DNA from 3 places in the Clostridium sp. CTA-19 genome. Region 2 is predicted to be linked to each of the others. Evidence: riboswitches for the same ligand, from Rfam matches in the RefSeq annotation. Region 2 holds a riboswitch; each other region holds the start of a gene.

Region 1 (6,176 bases), on a different contig from region 2:
CCTGCATATTTAAGCGCAGTTATATATAAAGGTTCCCTTATTCCATTTTTAATTAAAATATTTGAAGCTAAAAGCTTATTTGGTGTAGTGTCAGCTATTATCACCCCTTCATTCATAACTATTATTCTATCAACATCACAATGTAGTACATCTTCCAACCTATGTTCTACTATTAAAACTGTTTTATTAGTTTCCTTTTGTATTTTATCTATAAATTCAATAGATGTTTTTCCTGATGCTGGATCTAAACTCGCTAAAGGCTCATCAAAGAGCAATATATCTACATCATCAACAATAGCTCCTGCTAATGTTACTCTTTGCTTTTGACCACCGGATAAATTATGAGGTGATGAATATAAGTGACTATTTATATCAACTAATTCAGCTACATATTCAACTTTATCTTTCATATCCTTTTGCATGACACAACAATTTTCTAATTTAAAGGCTATATCTTCTCCAACTGTTAGTCCAATAAATTGGCTATCTGGATCTTGTAGTACTGTTCCAACCATTGTAGATATTTCAAAAATACTTAATTCATTAGCCTCTTGTCCCATAATTTTTAAACTTCCAGTAGTCTCTGCTTTATATGAAAAAGGAATTAACCCATTTATACAATTTGAAAGAGTACTTTTTCCACATCCCGAAGGTCCTACTATAAGAACTTTTTCTCCTTCATATATAGTCAAATTTATATTTTTTAATGTAGGTCTAGCTTGAACTATATATTGAACTGAAAAATCATTAAATTCTAAAATCGGTTTTTTCATATACCGTCCTCCTTTTTAAATCTATACAATAACTATTCGTTATTTATATATACCTGTATTATATAGGGAAACAAGCTCGCATTTAAATTTATTCAATAACTTTAAAATATTTTTATGCAAAATGTAGTGTTGAATTTTAAGAATTTCCGAGCATGTCTCACTATTTTGGGTATCCAAGTTTTGGAATCAGTAAATTTAAGAGTCAACTTGGAACCCTATAGAACTTCACAATTATATTTTTATTGCTTAACTAAAACAACAAATCCACTAAATGATATTTACACTGTTAAATAAAACCTTAACTTAAAAAAACTTTGTACCACAGTTTCATCCTAAACTTTCTATTTTTACAACATATTGATTTTTTCAATTAAAATACCGGAGTTGTTTCTCCGGTATACTTTTAGTATTCTTTATCTAAACTACCCTTTTGGGTTCTAGTTTTAGCATAATTTATTATAAGGATAGTACCTAATATTCCAACTGTAATAGTATTAGATGTTCCCCCTATAATTCCTTGTAAAAACACCTTATTAGAAGGCTCTGCATATATTAAAATATCTAAGCTTGGTGCAAGTAACCCCCACGCTACAATATTTGATATAATTTGTACAATATTAAAAACAATAATCTGTTTTTTCCCAAAAATCCCTTCATTAATCTTAATTTTTTTACAACCTACGCCTATAATAAACCCCATAATAGCAGATGCTATAACCCAGCTTATCCAAGGTGAACCATAAAAAATTATATCTTTTAATCCATGGCCTATAAGACCGATTAAAAATCCTGCTAAAGGACCATACAGTAACGCCATCAACGCTAAAAATGCATACGCAGTTTCTATGTTTGTATTCGGTATACCTGTTGGTATTGACCCAAAACGACCTAATATCATAAATACGGCAGATCCAATTCCAACAGCTACAATTGTTTTAATTGGTAATGTATTACGTTTCATCTTTATCTCTCCAAACATTTAATACAATTAAAATTTCATAGCATTTTAAATTATAATTTCATAATTATACACCGTTAAATATAAAATTAAACAAGCTAAAAGTCAAGTGACATATTAAAATTAAGCATTAAAAAACTACCCTAAAAAATTTTATTTTAAGATAGTTTTCAATTTATTCATGAAAAATAGATTAAAATTTAAACATAAAATAAATTTATACTGGTTTAGCTATTTTACTAAATCTTTTTATTGGTAAAACTGCCATTAAACCAACTGTTAACAATCCCTCTACCCCTGCACTACTTATATTATAGACAAATGAATATAACCAAACATTCATTCCTTCAGGTGCATATTGCCCAAAGAAGACTGCTCCTGATACTATATTTACAAATACACTTAGCGATACTGCCAGTAAACAGCCTCCAATTAAATTTAACTTTTTACTACTTCCAAAAGTGCCAGCAAGCCCTAGCGCCATTGTTGAAAGCACATAATCTAATAAGAACTGTGCTGGATGTACTACCGTTGCTCCATTTAACAGTTTTAAAAGTCCAAAAATCATACCGCCTGTAAGCCCTACTCTTCTTCCATATAATATAGATAGAAGCATTACAGGTAACATAGAAAATAAACTAATCCCCCCACCTTGAGGATATTTTATAAATTGTATTAAATAAAGTACAAATGATATTGCACTAAACATAGCTGTGATAACCATAGTTCTTATATTGAATTTTTCTTTTCTTAAGTCTATAAAATACATAATCATTAAAATTACACTAAGTATTGTAACTAATATAACCATTATCATACTCCTTTTGATTTTAATATAAATATCAATCACTAATTAAATTTGAAAAGAAGAAAATTTTTTACTTATATACCAGCATAACATAACCAAATTTACATATCTTGATTTGCCATGTTCCAAAACTCCATTTCATAAAGGCTACATTTTACAAATATATCTTTTAGCCTTTTTTTTTCCTTTTCATTTAAATCATTGCAAATTTTATTTACATATTCTAACCATACATCTGTAAAATCATTAAAATCTTTAGAAGAATATTCTTCAATCCAAGGCCTATAAAAGTTTTCTTCTAAATTATCTTTATAATTTTCTAACAAATACTTACCTATATAATTATAACTCCAAGTGCATGGTAATGTTGCAATAGCTATTTCTTTTATATTCCCTGTTAATGCTATAGACTTCATATAACTTGTATAATTTATTGTAGCAATGTTATACTCCATTTTTTCAACATCCTCTATCTTATAACCATGATCTGTTAAATACTTTATATGGACTGCTGTTTCATCTTCCATAGTTCCCTTAGTTGAACTATAAAAAAACTTCATCTCTTCCATAGTATCCGCCTTTACAACCCCTACACAAAATACTTTCGCATATTCCTTAAGGTATAAATAATCTTGTATAAGATATTTCATAAATTTATTTTTATCCAATGTTCCATTAGCTAAATTACATATAAATGGATGTTTTTTGTAGCCTTCCCATATCTCTTTCGAACTTGAATATAAATAATCTGTAAATTTCATAAAACTCCCCCCTAATCTTAAAATTAAAAATTTTCTAAACACAATAAAAGCTATACCCAACTTGGATATAGCTTTTTATACTTAAATATAAAACTATAAAATTTGCACAAAACTAAAACTTCTCGTTTTAATAACGCTTTCCTACGCTGGTATTATCCAATTTCAGGTTCAAGGGTTAGTATATCAATACCTCTCAGCTTTAATAGCACCCCTAGCTAATTATATTATTCTCTTTTCAATATTTATTATAAAACAAATATATTAAAATATCTACATTTATACTAAATATTCTTAATTAATATTAATTCCTTTTTATCTATTATAGTGTTCCAAATTAAATTTTAAACTTATTTGTTTATCAAATAAGAAAATTCAAATTAATATTTTATCAATAACTAACAGATTATTTTAGTTAAAAGTTAAGAGTGAATAGTGAACAGTTGTGGTTATTACTACTCACTTCGTTCCTAGTAATTCTCAACGTATCTTTTTATAAATTTTCAAAGCAAATTATATTGATAGATTTTTTAAAATCATTTTCAGAAAGTGGTTGCCACTTTCATCCTAAATTCTTAATTCATAATTCATAATTCATAATTCTTAACTAACTATATTTGTACTTATTTTTCTCAACTGATAACAAAAATTTATCACCGTACATTTATTATAAATTTTATTATAATGTTGCTATTAAAAACTTTGTTTTTATTCCTTGTGCTGTAAACATTTCTTCATGTTCTGTTACAACATTACCTTCAAAATCACTTTTATGTAGATCATAAGTTATGTACTTTATATTAAACTTGCACTCTTTAAAATACTCTAATGACTCTTCAAAAAGTTCATCATCATCAGTTTTAAACCATATTTCTCCGTTCTTTTTTAAAAAGGTTTTATATTTATTTAATTGTCTTGTATGTGTTAATCTTCTTTTTTTATGTTTTTCTTTTGGCCACGGATTACAAAAATTTATATATATTTTCTCAATCTCATCTTCTTCATTTAACATCTCTTCAATAAGACCAATTTCCTGTGCCATAAGTTTTACATTATCAACTTTTCTTCCTTTTTCATCAACTGCATTTTCTATATTTCTTTTTGCTAAAACTAAAACTTCATCTTTTATATCTATAGCTATATAGTTAATATTTTTATTTTCTGCAGCATGTACAGCTATAAATGTACCTTTTCCGCAACCTAACTCTAAATATAAAGGTTGAACTTTTTTAAAACTTTCTTTCCATTTCCCTTTATGTTCACTAGGTTTAGTAACAAAGAAATCACAACTCTCTAATTCTGGCCTAGCCCACGGCTTTCTTCTCATTCTCATATTAAATCACTCCATATCTTACAATATATCTTCATATTTTTCATGTAAATCACTAGCCTTTATTATACATAAAGCCTTTAATTGTATCAATCATAGTTAAAACTTAACATATAATTTTAAACTATAAACTCTTAATATATAACTTTAGTTTAACTTTTATATCCCTATGTTGTCTTTAAACATAATAAAAGGGCAATCCCTTTTATTATATTATTGTATTTTGAGATTGCCCTATAAAAAATATATTCTATTTAATTGTAATAAAGATTTTCTGATGGATATTCTGGGTCACAAGTTATATCTATTCCAATTTTTCTAAATGTCTGCTCATCATTTTTGTTTAATATTGTAGTTGAATGTGCTTGACATCCTTTAAGCATTGGTAATTTTGCCATAGCAACTTGTGCCATAGGGTTTGTAGCTGCACAAATGCTAAGTGCTATTAATATTTCTTCACATGTTAATGCTGTGTTTTTACTACCTAATGTTTTAGACTTTAAGTTTATTATTGGTTCCAATATAACTGGTGATATTAAATGTATTTCATCTGATATATTAGCAAAATGTTTAATAGCATTTAATACTACTGCTGCTGTTGCATCCATAACATTTGAACTTTTACCTGTTAATATAGTTCCATCTTCAAGTTCTAAGGCTACTGCTGGACATATTTCATTTTTTGCACAGTTTTCTTTAAGTTTTGCTGAATGCTCTCTCGCTGGCATTACAACTTTTCTATCTTGCTCTTTTAAATTAAGTTCTTCCATTATAAGTTTTACTCTTTGGAACGTATCTTTATCTGCATAACCTTTTTTATAATCACATGCTGTTTTAAAGTATCTTCTAATAATTTCTTGCTGTGATGCATCTTTTACTACCTCATCATCAATTATTCCATATCCAACTCTATTAACGCCCATATCTGTTGGAGATTTATAGACAGCCTCTTCTCCAGTTATTTTTTCTATAATTCTTTTTAAAACTGGGAAACTTTCTATATCACGGTTATAGTTTACTGCTACTTTCCCATAAGCATCAAAATGGAATGAATCTATCATATTTACATCTTTTAAGTCTGCTGTAGCAGCCTCATAAGCTATATTAAGAGGGTGTTTTAGAGGTACATTCCAAACTGGGAATGTTTCAAACTTCGAATATCCTGCTACATTACCTCTTCTATACTCATGGTATAACTGGCTAAGACATGTTGCAAGCTTTCCACTTCCTGGTCCTGGTGCTGTAACAACTACTATTGGTTTACTTGTCTCTATGTACGGATTTTGTCCATATCCTTCATCACTAACTATAGTATCTACATCTGTTGGATATCCTTTTGTAGATTTATGTTTATATACTTTTATTCCTCTACGTTCTAACTTATTTATAAATACTTTAGTTGCTGGTTGACCTTCATATCTAGTTATTACAACACTATTCACGTCTAGTTCATAAGATCTCAAATCATCTATTAGTCTTAAAACATCCATATCATATGTAATGCCAAAGTCACCTCTTATTTTGTTTCTTTCAATGTCCCCTGCATATA
Region 2 (6,176 bases):
GGAGTGGCTATGATTATTGGACTTTTAATAGCTATATTTTTTAGCTATAGAAAACCTAGAGAATATAAAAATGTAAATTTAGAAGAGTTTTCAAATGATAATGAAGATATAAAAATGACAAAGACACACTGGACTGTATTAATGTCTGCTATAGTAGCTTTTGTGGTTCAGATTTTGACAGGGTCATTGCCCTTAGGTGGGTTATGTGCAATTATAGTTTTAATTGTAACAAGAACTATTAAATTTAATGAAATTGATAATTTGATGAATGGTGGAATTAAAATCATGGGTTTTATAGCCTTTGTAATGCTTGTAGCTGCTGGATATGGAAATGTATTAAGAGAAACAGGCGCTATAGAATCTTTTGTTAATTCTATAGTCGTATTAGTAGGACAAAGTCAATTTCTTGGAGCATTATTAATGCTTTTAGTAGGACTTCTTATAACTATGGGAATAGGAAGTTCTTTTGGAACTATTCCTATATTAGCAACTATATACTGTCCATTAGGACTTAAATTAGGTTTTAGTCCTTTATCTATAATTATATTAATTGGAGTTGCAGGAGCATTAGGAGATGCAGGGTCGCCAGCATCAGATAGCACTCTTGGGCCAACATCTGGACTTAATATAGATTCCCAACATGACCACATTTGGGATACCTGCGTGCCAACATTCCTTCACTATAACATACCACTATTTATATTTGGGTTAGTAGCTGCTTTGATTTTTTAATATAGGGAAAAATTATATTATAGGGATATAAGTTGAAAATTTAATTCAAATTTATGAACAAGTTTTAAACTTCAACTAGATAAAAATTATAAACAACCAACTATTTAAAGGTCTACATCCATTACAAGAGGGACAGACGCGTTAAGGTTTATTTTACCATACTTTAGGATAGGTGCTTTTGATGATTCTAGTTTCTCTTCAACACTGCTCAAAGTCGGTCCCAAACATCTACGTAGCTATGCTACTTTTTTAGGACCGGCTTCAAGTTATATAAGTTTTATTGCGAAACCATTGATTTCACTCACAAAATAACTTACGGAAAATATACTTTGGTACGCCTGTCCTTCTTGTTACGGTGCTACATTTAAATAATAATCTTAGCTTAGTTTTATATCCTAAATTTAGATTTTACTTTATTAAATTAAAAAGAAACTGGATTTAATCCAGTTTCCACTGTAACTTTTAACTATTACTTATTAACTCTTAACTGCTTTAGGGACTGGCTAACCCTTTTTGTTTATGGAAGTTACATTCAAAGAGTTTGTTTTATTTTATGGTGCTACATTTGTCGTGCCTGTCCCATTTGTTACGGTGTTATACTTAGATATTAATCTTTACTTGATATTTACTCCCAAACCTAAGTTTTATCTAATTCAACAAACTACTTAAAGATAAAAAAATCATTATTATTTACCAAAAACTATTAAATCATCAATTATTTTAAAATCGTTTTTCTCATAAAACTTTTGTGCTGGATAACCTTTTTCTGTGTTTAATATCATTCCGTTCATTCCCTGATTTTTAATAGTTTTTTCTATTTCTTTCATGAACCAACTTCCAATACCTTTTCCCTGCATTTCATAGCTAACACAAAATTGGTCAATATAATATTCCATACCTTCTATCCATGGCTTTTTCATACCAACACTTAATGCTACAATTTTGTCATCTAACATAGCTACATAACCTAGAAAGTAGTTATTGTTAAAGTGATTATTGAAGAAATTAACTACTGGATCTCTTGAGTCGTAAACATCATTCCATGGTTCTTCAGAAAATGTGTTTATAAATAAATCAACACATTGATCAAGCATATGTTTTTTCATTTCTAATATAACTAAATTTTTCATTTTATTCTTACCCTCTGCTTCTTAATAAATATTTAAGTTATTATAACATAATTTTGTAAATACAACAATTTTTACAAATACAATAAATTTAAAATTAATATTCTACTGTTAGTTAATAGCTTATTTTAATTAATAGTCTTTATATGTTTAAATTAAATGTGAAATAGTGTAATCTATATTTATGTTAATATAAGGAGTTCTAAAGTAATACATTTAATGTTTATATTATTGATAGGAGATTAAAATGAAATTTAAGGAATTTGGAAATAGGGAATTACCTACGATAATATTTTTGCACGGTGGAGGATTATCTTGGTGGTCTATGGAAAAAATTATCAAGGATTTCAGTAGTGAAAATCATGTTGTGGCCCCTATAATTGATGGACATGGTGAAGATGGCAAAACAAATTTTATAAGTATAGATGACAGTGCTGATAAATTAATTTCATTTATAGATGCTAATTGTGGTGGAAGAGTATTTGCACTTGTTGGATTATCCATTGGTGCTCAAATTATAACTGAAATATTGTCTAGAAGAAGTGATATTACTAAATTTGCAGTTATTGAAAGTGCTTTAGTTTACCCAATTAAAGGAACAAGATTTTTAGCAGTACCAACTTACAAAATGTTTTATGGTTTAATAAAGAAAAAATGGTTTTCAAAATTACAAGGAAAAATACTAAATGTTCCTGAAGAAATGTTTGAACGTTATTATAAGGATAGTTTAAATATAACAAAAGAATCTTTAGTTAATATTACATTGAGTAATGGGAATTATATATTGAAAAACACAATTAAAAATACAAAAGCTAAGGTTCTAATTATTGTTGGAGAAAAAGAGTTAAAGATTATGAAAAAATCAGCAGAAGAACTGCATAACACTATTTTAAATAGTCATTTATATATAGCTAAAAAAATGGGACATGGGGAACTTAGCTTAGTTAATTATGAGGAATATGTTAGTCTCATTAGAAATTTTTTTGTTTGAAAAATGTAGTATTTTTTAAGCGAAATAGCTTCAATTGGAATTGTATATATAAATAAACAAGTATTTACAATATAGTTTTGTAGCTGTATAATGAACTTAACTTAATAAAGATTTGCTAGGGGAGCCAATAGTGGCTGAGAGGAATTTTAAGTTTCGACCCTTTGAACCTGATATGGTTAACACCAACGTAGGGAAGTAAGATAGGAAAATATTTAAATTTGAAATAAAATTATAACATATATTTTCATAAGAGCTTACCGGTTGGTAAGCTCTTTTTATATGCAAAGAACATAGCAAAACCCCATAGTAGCTTTATTAAGATAATTTTAGAGAGGAGGGATAGCATGATTGTAAACGGTAAAAAAAAGAATTATGAAGGCTTTTCAGTTAGTGAAACGATAAAAGATTTAGAACTTGATGCAGATAAAATTGTTGTTGAACTGAATTTAAAAATATTACCTAAGGAAGAATACGATAAAACAATATTAAAAGAAGATGACAAAATAGAAATAGTTGCTTTTGTTGGAGGGGGATAAATGCTTATTAAGGTGAATGGAAGAAGCGTTGAAATAAGTGAAAATGTATCTATAAATAATATAAAAGAAAAAATGTATCCTAATTCAGATATGGTAATTATAAACGGGTTTCCAATAAAAGAAGATAAGATTTTAAAAGATAAAGATGAATTGACTTTTATAAAAAAGGGTGAAAAACCAAAAAAAGAAGAACTAGAAACACTAATGGTTTCTAGACATACAAAAGGTGTATTTGAAAAACTAAAGAAGTCAGTAGTAGGTGTTGCAGGATTAGGTGGACTTGGTTCTAATATAGCAATATTTTTAGCAAGAATAGGAGTCGGAAGGTTAGTATTAGTAGATTTTGATGTAGTAGAGCCAAGTAATTTAAATAGACAACAATATTATATAAGGAATATAGGGATGAAAAAAACTGATGCAATTAAAGAAATTATTAAAGAAATTAATTCCTATATTTTAGTGGAAGTTGTAGATAGATATTTAGATAAAGACAATGCTATCTATACATTTAAAGATTGTGATGTTGTTATAGAAGCTTTTGATAATGCAAAGTGTAAAGCAGAGCTTGTAAATGCTATTTTACTTAATACAAATAAATATATCATTAGTGGAAATGGAATGGCAGGTAGTTTTTCATCTAATTCTATAATTACTAAAAAGATTAATAGTAGATTTTATGTTTGTGGAGATGGAGAAAATGAGGCAAAAGAAGGTTCAGGCCTTATGGCTCCAAGAGTAAGTATAGCTGCAGGTCATATGGCAAATATGTCAGTGAGGATATTACTAGGTGACAGTGAAGTGTAGAGGGGGAAATGTTATGAATGACAAATTTATAATTGGCGGAAAAGAGTTAAATTCTAGATTGTTTATTGGAACAGGTAAGTATGCATCAAATTCTATTATTCCTGAAATAGTTAAAAGTTCAGAAGCTCAAGTAATTACTATGGCAGTAAGGCGAATAAATTTTGATGATAAAGAAGAAAATGTAATAAACCATATACCTAAAGATATGGTATTGCTACCAAATACATCAGGGGCAAGAAATGCAGAAGAAGCAGTGAGGATTGCTAGACTTGCAAAAGCGATGGGATGTGGAAAATGGATTAAAATAGAAGTAATAAACGATTCAAAGTATCTTTTGCCAGATAATTTAGAAACTTTAAAAGCTACAGAAATATTAGCTAAAGAAGGTTTTGTAGTTTTACCGTATATGAATCCTGACTTAGCAATGGCAAAACGAATGATAGAAGCAGGTGCGGAAGCTGTTATGCCATTAGGGGCACCTATCGGAACCAATAGAGGCTTAAAAACAAAAGAATTGATAGAAATAATGATAGATGAATTAAATAAACCAGTGATTGTAGATGCAGGTATTGGTTTACCTTCTCATGCTTGTGAAGCAATGGAGTTGGGAGCTAGTGCGGTTCTTTTAAATACTGCAATATCATCAAGTAATAACCCTATTCTTATGGCAAGCGCCTTTAAAAAAGCTGTAGAAGCTGGAAGGGAAGCATATTTGGCTAAAGCTGGTGTTGTATCTAAATTTGGAAACGCATCATCACCTTTAACTGGATTTTTAGAGTAATGTCATTTTTAAAGGTTATAGAAAAATACGAAAAATTTAATTTTGAAGATTATTTTAATAGGGTTACAGATGAAGATATAAAAAGGTCTATATACAAAAATAAATTAAATGAAGAGGATTTTTTAAACATAATATCGCCTAAAGGTGAAAAATATCTGGAAGAAATAGCTCAAAAGGCTCATGAAATATCTAATAGGTATTTTGGGAAAACCGTTCTTTTATATACACCATTATATATTGCTAATATGTGTGTTAACAGATGCGCATATTGTTCTTACAATCATGATAACAATATTTTAAGAGCAAAGTTAACTATGGAAGAAATAGAAAAAGAAGCGAAGGCCATAGCTAAAGAAGGATTTAAACATATAATTCTTTTAACTGGTGAAAGTCCTAAAGATACACCAATAGAATATTTAGTAGATGCAATAAAAGTACTTAAGGATTATTTTCCTTCAATTACATTAGAAGTACAACCATTAAGTGAAGAAGATTATAAAAAAGCTATAGAGGCAGGTGCTGATGGATTAACAGTTTACCAAGAAGTATATGATAGAGAAATATACAAGAAAGTACATTTAGGTGGTCCAAAAAGAAATTATAATTTTAGGCTTGATGCACCAGAAAGAGGTGCAAAAGCAGGTATGAGAAATATAAGTGTAAGTGCACTGTTAGGATTAAATGATTTTAGAAAAGAAGTGTTTTTAACAGCACTACATGGAAAATATATTAAAGATAATTACCCAGGAGTAGATGTAGCTTTTTCGGCACCAAGAATACGTCCTCATGCTGGAGCTTTTCATGATATATATCCAGTAAGTGATAAAAACTTAGTTCAGTGTATTTTGGCATTAAGATTATTTCATAATAACTCAGTTATAAATATATCTACAAGAGAATCAGCAAGTTTTAGAGAAAAATTGATTCCACTAGGAGTTAATAAAATGTCAGCGGGCGTATTAACAGAAGTGGGAGGACACTGTAAAGACACAAAGGGCAAAGGGGAATCACAATTTTTAATAAGTGACCAAAGTAGTACAGAAGATGTGAAAAAAATGATAAAGAGATTAGGGTATCAACCAATTTTTAAAGATTGGGAAAGAATTTAGGGGGAATAAAAATGAATTATACAACACAAATGGATGCAGCTAAAAAAGGCATAATAACAAAAGAAATGGAAATAGTAGCAAAAAAAGAACAGATAG
Region 3 (6,176 bases), on a different contig from region 2:
AATTCATTTAACAAATAATGCTGTAGCAGTTGCTCTTTCTGGTGGAAGTTATGAATCCAACTTTACATTGAAAACACTATTATTGGGAATAGCAATTAATGCTATTGTTTTTGTACCATTTATATTTACTAAAGAATATAAAGAAAATAATAATATAACGACAAACATGTAAATGTTTTAAAATTAAATTCTATAATATTTTGCAAAAAATAGCTCTAAAGATTTATTAAAATAAAATAAGTCTTTAGGGCTTTAAACTTTCATATATTATACAAATAAGTATTGTAAAAAGGGGAGTTTGATAATTATGAAAAATATAAAGAAAAATAAATTAACCACTATTTATGTATTAATTTTAATAATAATTCCATTAGTAGGAACCATAATTTATAAAAATACTAATTTCTATGTTGGTTCAGATAGGTACTTATTATGCAAGAATGCAGGTGAACGAAAAGTTAGGTTGCTTGAAGATTTAAATAATACATCAAATGGAATAAACTTTGATTTTAAGGACTTTACAGGTATCTGGGACTTTATAGAAGTGACTTCTAAAGAAGATGAGAGAATAACTATAGATGATAGTAGTAAAATTTATAAGGGCAAATGTTATACTGTAATTTTAGATTCTGATTACAATATAATAGCTAAAAATAATGAGTTAGATAAGAAATCCACTATAGAATTTGATGCTATAAAAAATAAAAAGTACTTTGTTAGAATAGTTGGGAAAAATGCCAATGGGGTTCTCGATGTGAAAATAAATGGTAATGATAATGTAAATATATCACATAGAGGTTTTTTTGATTAAAGTTTCATTCTAAAATGTAAATATTTTCAATCATTGTATAGCATTTTAGCACCACTTTCATAATTTTTATCTAATATTAGATTTATAAATTTTTAAGTTTCTATTATATAAGTATATTAAAGAATCAATTGTTAGCTTGTATGTTGTTAGGAAAAAATAAAGAAAATAAAAAAATTATAGTAAAATAAATAGTCTTGAATATTTTAGGCGAAGATGAAATTAATGTTATAATTATAATATAGGATTTCAATTGTAAAATTAAAATATAGAGGATGGGGAATTTATGATGAATAAAGAAAATTTAAATAAAATCAAGACAGATATTGATAATTATTTTAACAATCTATCAGAAGATGATAAGTTTAGTGGAGAGATATTAGTTTCAATTAAAGGAGAAAAAATAATTAGTAAAGCATTTGGTATGGCAAATTATGAGTTAGATGTACCTAATACGACTAGAACAAAATTTCGTATTGGATCAGTAACAAAACAATTTACAGCTGCAGCAATACTACAATTATATGATAAAGGATTATTAGATATAAATGATACTTTAGATAGGTATGTTCCCAACTATCCTAAAGGAAATAAAGTAACTATTCACCATTTATTAACTCATACATCAGGGATATTTAATCATACTAGTATTAAAGGGTTTGTAGAAAGCATTATGAAAAATCCTCATAATGCTGAGAGTCTTATTGAAGAATTCAAAGACTGTCCTTATGATTTTGAGCCAGGAACTAAACATCTATACTCAAACTCAGGGTTTATTCTATTAGGATACATAATAGAAAAGATTTCTAAAAAAAGTTATAAAGAATATTTACAAGAAAATATTTTTGACAAACTTTTAATGAATGATTCTGGTTATGATGATCATATTGAAGTCATTAAAAACAGAGCAAGTGGTTATGCTCTAAAAGAAGATGAAAAAACTCTTTTAAATTGTGATTTTATAGATATGACTATACCATATGCTTCAGGCTCATTATATTCTACTGTAGAAGATTTATATCTTTGGAACAACGGACTATTAGAAGGCAAAGTTATTAGTAAAGACTCGTTAAATAAAATGTCTAGTAAGTATGCTGATGCTGGAAAAGAAGGATACTATGGGTATGGACTATTTATAGATGAAATAGAACTTGGGGGGAAAGTTAGGAAAAAAGTATATCATGGTGGAGGTATACCGGGATTTTTTTCAGAGAATGATATTTTCCCAGATGATGATATACAAGTAATTATGCTAACTAATATAGCCACAATGAAATTTGCGCCTAAAATAGATGCAGTGGAATCAATTATTTTTAAATATATACAATAATAAGCTTACGTTATCCAAATACCATGAAAATTCATGGTATTTTTTAGTGTATTTATTGTTATATAGGATTTAATCATGAAGTAATATTGAAAAAGTAAATATAACATTGTAATTTTATCGTCGTTTTATTCATATATATAATTTAATACATATTTAATAAAAATAGGGGGATTTAAAATGAGTAAATTAGATACTGAACCAACTCCACCGGATTATATGGGCGTTGCACCTGGCTGTCTGGGGTTTATTATTGGGGGTATATTCTCCTTACTAATTTTGTTCGTGGATTCCATACAAGAGAAATTTTATAACTTCTTTTGTTATGATTTAGGGCTAAGCGATGGATCATGGAAAATTATAGTTATAATCTTAATCATAATTCCTCCAATTATAATTCCTACAATTTGCTTATTAATAAACTTTACATTAAATAAGACTATATATAAAACTAAATTTGAAAATAGACTAAAAGAGTATAACATCAAACTAGAAAAATATAATTTAGAAAAAGTATTAAATGAGCAAATAATAAAAAACGGTGTACCTGAAACAGCAAAGATAGTTATTTGTAACAGATTTTCCTTGATAAAAATGATTAATAACACTGAATTATATGTATGGATTAAAGATGATAAATTATGTTTTGCTAATAAATATCATTCTATAATAATAAAATTATTAGAAATTCATAGAGATGATATTTTACATTTTTTAAAACAGGATAGAGGAATTCATAATAAAATAATAACATCAAAGGATTCTCAATCTAAAAAAGAGGATATTACACTGGAATTTATTAATAATAATAAATATGAGCAGTTGTTTTTTCATATATCAGCCTATGATACACTAAAAGATTTAATTCCTGAAAAAGAAATACAATTTGTTAATGATAAAAATAATTCTCAGTTAATAGATAATTGCACCACAGTATATGAAAAACTTAGAGAATTGTCTAGATTAAAAGAAGAAGGAATTTTAACAGACGAAGAATTTACTGAAAAGAAAAAAAAGTTGTTAAGTGAAGTTTAAATTTATTTGATAGAATACTTTAATTTTGTTTAACTATACTTTAAACTCATAATATGGTAAAATTTATTTGATGAATTAAATAGTTATTTTTGCGGGGGGACTACTTGTAGTTGAGAAGGTAAAACCTGACCCTTTGAACCTGACAGTTAACACTGGCGTAGGGAAGCAGCTTGTTTAAGTCTATTGAATTTGATAGAGTGCTTCTCAGTGTGAGAGCGCTCTTTTTTGAATTTAAAATAATTTAAAAGGTGGTACTCTCTATATTAATAGTTATTTTATCAGCCTTGTTAGTTTTTTATTTTTATAATAAAAAACTAACAAAAATAAAGGGAGGAAATTTTATGAAAAATGTACTTAGTATTGCAGGATCTGATTGCAGTGGAGGTGCTGGAGTACAGGCAGATTTGAAAACATTTTCAGCTCATGGAGTATTTGGAATGAGTGTTATTGTATCTGTTGTAGCTGAAAACACAAGTCGTGTAATAGATATACAAGATATTACACCAGAAGTAATTGAAAAACAGATAGATGCTGTGTTTGAAGATATTCAAGTAAGTTCTGTAAAAGTTGGCATGTTATCAACTCCACCTTGTATGAAAGCTGTTGCTAAAAAACTTTTACAGTATAAGCCACAAAATGTTGTTATTGACCCTGTAATGTATGCAAAAAATGGTTGTCAACTAATGGATACTAATATAGTAGATGAATTAATAAAAATAATTATTCCATTTGCTGATGTACTTACTCCAAACATACCAGAAGCAGAAAAAATATCTAATATGAAGATTAGTACTGTTAAAGATATGGAGATATCAGCAAAAAAAATATATAAAATGGGCTGCAAAAACGTAATCATAAAAGGTGGTTATGGCAGTGGTAATGCACTAGACATATTATATGATGGAAATAAGTTTTATCATTTTGATAATCCTCGTATAAATACAAAAAATACACATGGTACAGGTTGCACTTTTTCTTCGGCTATTGCTGCTAACCTTGCACTTGGATTGAATATTCAAGAATCAGTAAGTGAAGCAAAAAAATATGTTACTACAGCAATAGAGCATTCCTTAGATATTGGAAAAGGAAATGGTCCTACACATCATTTTTATGATTTATACAAAAATGGTCTGAAAATAATAAAAACTAAGCAACTTAAATAGCTTAATAAAATTTATAGTTAAGTTATATTAGTTTTAATTTAAAAAAATAGATGATGGTGTTTAGTTATGAAAGGAGTCTAAAAATGGATTTTAAAGCAGCTATTTTTGATTTAGATGGAACAGTATTAAACTCTATGGACGTGTGGGAAAAGATAGATATAGATTTTTTAGCGAAGCGAAATCTGAATGTTCCAGATGGATATATAAATGAAATTTGTTCTCGTAGTTTTTTAGAAGCTGCAAATTATACAATAAACTTATTTAATTTAAATGAGAAGGCTGATGATATTATTAATGAATGGAATGATATGGCTATACATGAATACAGCAATAATGTTAAATTAAAGCCTTATGCAAAGGAATATATTATATACTTAAAAGAAATTGGAATTAAACTATCAGTTGCGACAGGATTACCAACAGCACTTTTTGAACCTGCATTAAAAAATAATGGCATATATGACTTATTTGATGCTATTTGCTCAACGGATGAAGTTGAACGCGGCAAAGAATATCCAGATATCTTTCTTCTATGTGCAAAGCGTATGAAAGTGAATCCAAGGGATTGTATAGTTTTTGAAGATGTATTACCTGCTATTATAAGTTCTAAAAGGGCAGGTATGAAAGTTTTTGGTGTTCATGATAAGTATTCAGAAATGTATAAAATTGATATTAAAAAAATTGCAAACGGTTATTTGTATAATTTTAAAAATGCACCTCATCCTAAAAATAAATAGTGCTGTTTTTATATGTGATTATAGCAAGTGGATTGTGAAAATGTGTTAGTAATCAATTTTATCTATAGAATCATGTTAGCATGTTACTAAAAAAGAAATGAAATAAAGTTCAAAATTAAAAAAAATTTAGTAAACAGGTATGATAAGTTAAATATTATCATACCTGTTATTTCATAAATTTGTTTTATTTCTAGAATTTTTTATAGTGTATGTTACAAAATCAACTAAGCCAATACCACAAGATATTGCTAATGCTTTAGTAAAATTAATTTCTAACCATTTTATAAAATAACCGATAATACAAAGAAATAAAAAAACAAAAATAAATTTAATAATAATTTCTTTAATTGAACTACTCATATAATAAATCCCCTGTAATTTATTATATCACTCCTCTAACTTCCAGCTATCTTTGTAACAGCCCCAAGTATATTATTTTTTTATTTCGAACATCCAAGATACTAATAATAATTGAATTGGTATTAAAAATAAAAGTATCATCCAAGAGTATTTAAAACTTATTAATATACCAAGTACGATAAATAATGCAATAGCAAAAGTCCATAGTGCAGCACTTAATATACCAAATTTTGCAGCTCTTGTAGGATTTATATTCTCACTACTATAATATTGTGAATAATATTGAGCTTCTTTTTCAACCCAGGGCTTACTACGTTTTTTTTCAGTTAATATTAAAAATGTAAGAACAATAAGTGCTGGAATAATAAATGTTATTAAAACACTTAGCACTGTAGTTAACTTTAATTTCATTATAAAAAACATTGCTGAAATTATAAGGCCAAAGATTATAATACTAGTAGTAACACCATAAAATAAAGCTCTTTTATATGACATAGGCATATTTCGAGTAGTCTCTTGTGTTAACCCAAGAAATGTAAGCATTCCGCAAGGAATTGAAACAAATATAGAAAGGGTTCCAAGGCTAATAAATAGTTCAGTAGTAGTAGTATAATTAATAAATGCTATTATAAAACCTAGTAAAAGTATTCCCAAACAAATAGAATATCCTGCAGCATGTTTTTTAGTAAGTGGAACTTTTGAGCCAATATACATTTGACTTATAGCTTCATTCCTTTTTTGCTTTC

Evidence for each region. Region 2 has a riboswitch for thiamine pyrophosphate ahead of thiS (sulfur carrier protein ThiS). Riboswitches for the same ligand answer to the same signal wherever they lie in the genome.
Region 1: it holds a riboswitch for thiamine pyrophosphate, as region 2 does, so the genes downstream of both, tenA (thiaminase II) here and thiS (sulfur carrier protein ThiS) in region 2, are expected to answer to the same signal.
Region 3: it holds a riboswitch for thiamine pyrophosphate, as region 2 does, so the genes downstream of both, thiD (bifunctional hydroxymethylpyrimidine kinase/phosphomethylpyrimidine kinase) here and thiS (sulfur carrier protein ThiS) in region 2, are expected to answer to the same signal.

What each region holds. Positions count from the first base shown of each region.
Region 1 covers NZ_BAAABH010000009.1:108,302-114,477, reverse strand. The annotation lists gene ACYUE0_RS07165 (ABC transporter ATP-binding protein) at 1-773, opposite strand, end outside; gene ACYUE0_RS07160 (ECF-type riboflavin transporter substrate-binding protein) at 1,177-1,734, opposite strand; gene thiT (energy-coupled thiamine transporter ThiT) at 1,949-2,548, opposite strand; gene tenA (thiaminase II) at 2,641-3,300, opposite strand; TPP riboswitch at 3,422-3,523, opposite strand; gene trmB (tRNA (guanosine(46)-N7)-methyltransferase TrmB) at 3,977-4,630, opposite strand; gene ACYUE0_RS07140 (DUF1846 domain-containing protein) at 4,882-6,176, opposite strand, start outside.
Region 2 covers NZ_BAAABH010000021.1:48,136-54,311, forward strand. The annotation lists gene ACYUE0_RS12335 (Na+/H+ antiporter family protein) at 1-732, shown strand, start outside; gene ACYUE0_RS12340 (GNAT family N-acetyltransferase) at 1,419-1,862, opposite strand; gene ACYUE0_RS12345 (alpha/beta fold hydrolase) at 2,107-2,850, shown strand; TPP riboswitch at 2,958-3,061, shown strand; gene thiS (sulfur carrier protein ThiS) at 3,195-3,386, shown strand; gene thiF (sulfur carrier protein ThiS adenylyltransferase ThiF) at 3,387-4,190, shown strand; gene ACYUE0_RS12360 (thiazole synthase) at 4,204-4,971, shown strand; gene thiH (2-iminoacetate synthase ThiH) at 4,971-6,080, shown strand; gene thiC (phosphomethylpyrimidine synthase ThiC) at 6,092-6,176, shown strand, end outside.
Region 3 covers NZ_BAAABH010000002.1:51,191-57,366, forward strand. The annotation lists gene ACYUE0_RS01460 (CPBP family intramembrane glutamic endopeptidase) at 1-172, shown strand, start outside; gene ACYUE0_RS01465 (hypothetical protein) at 308-811, shown strand; gene ACYUE0_RS01470 (serine hydrolase domain-containing protein) at 1,098-2,138, shown strand; gene ACYUE0_RS01475 (SHOCT domain-containing protein) at 2,316-3,170, shown strand; TPP riboswitch at 3,254-3,352, shown strand; gene thiD (bifunctional hydroxymethylpyrimidine kinase/phosphomethylpyrimidine kinase) at 3,512-4,333, shown strand; gene ACYUE0_RS01485 (HAD family hydrolase) at 4,417-5,070, shown strand; gene ACYUE0_RS01490 (hypothetical protein) at 5,242-5,430, opposite strand; gene ACYUE0_RS01495 (permease prefix domain 1-containing protein) at 5,503-6,176, opposite strand, start outside.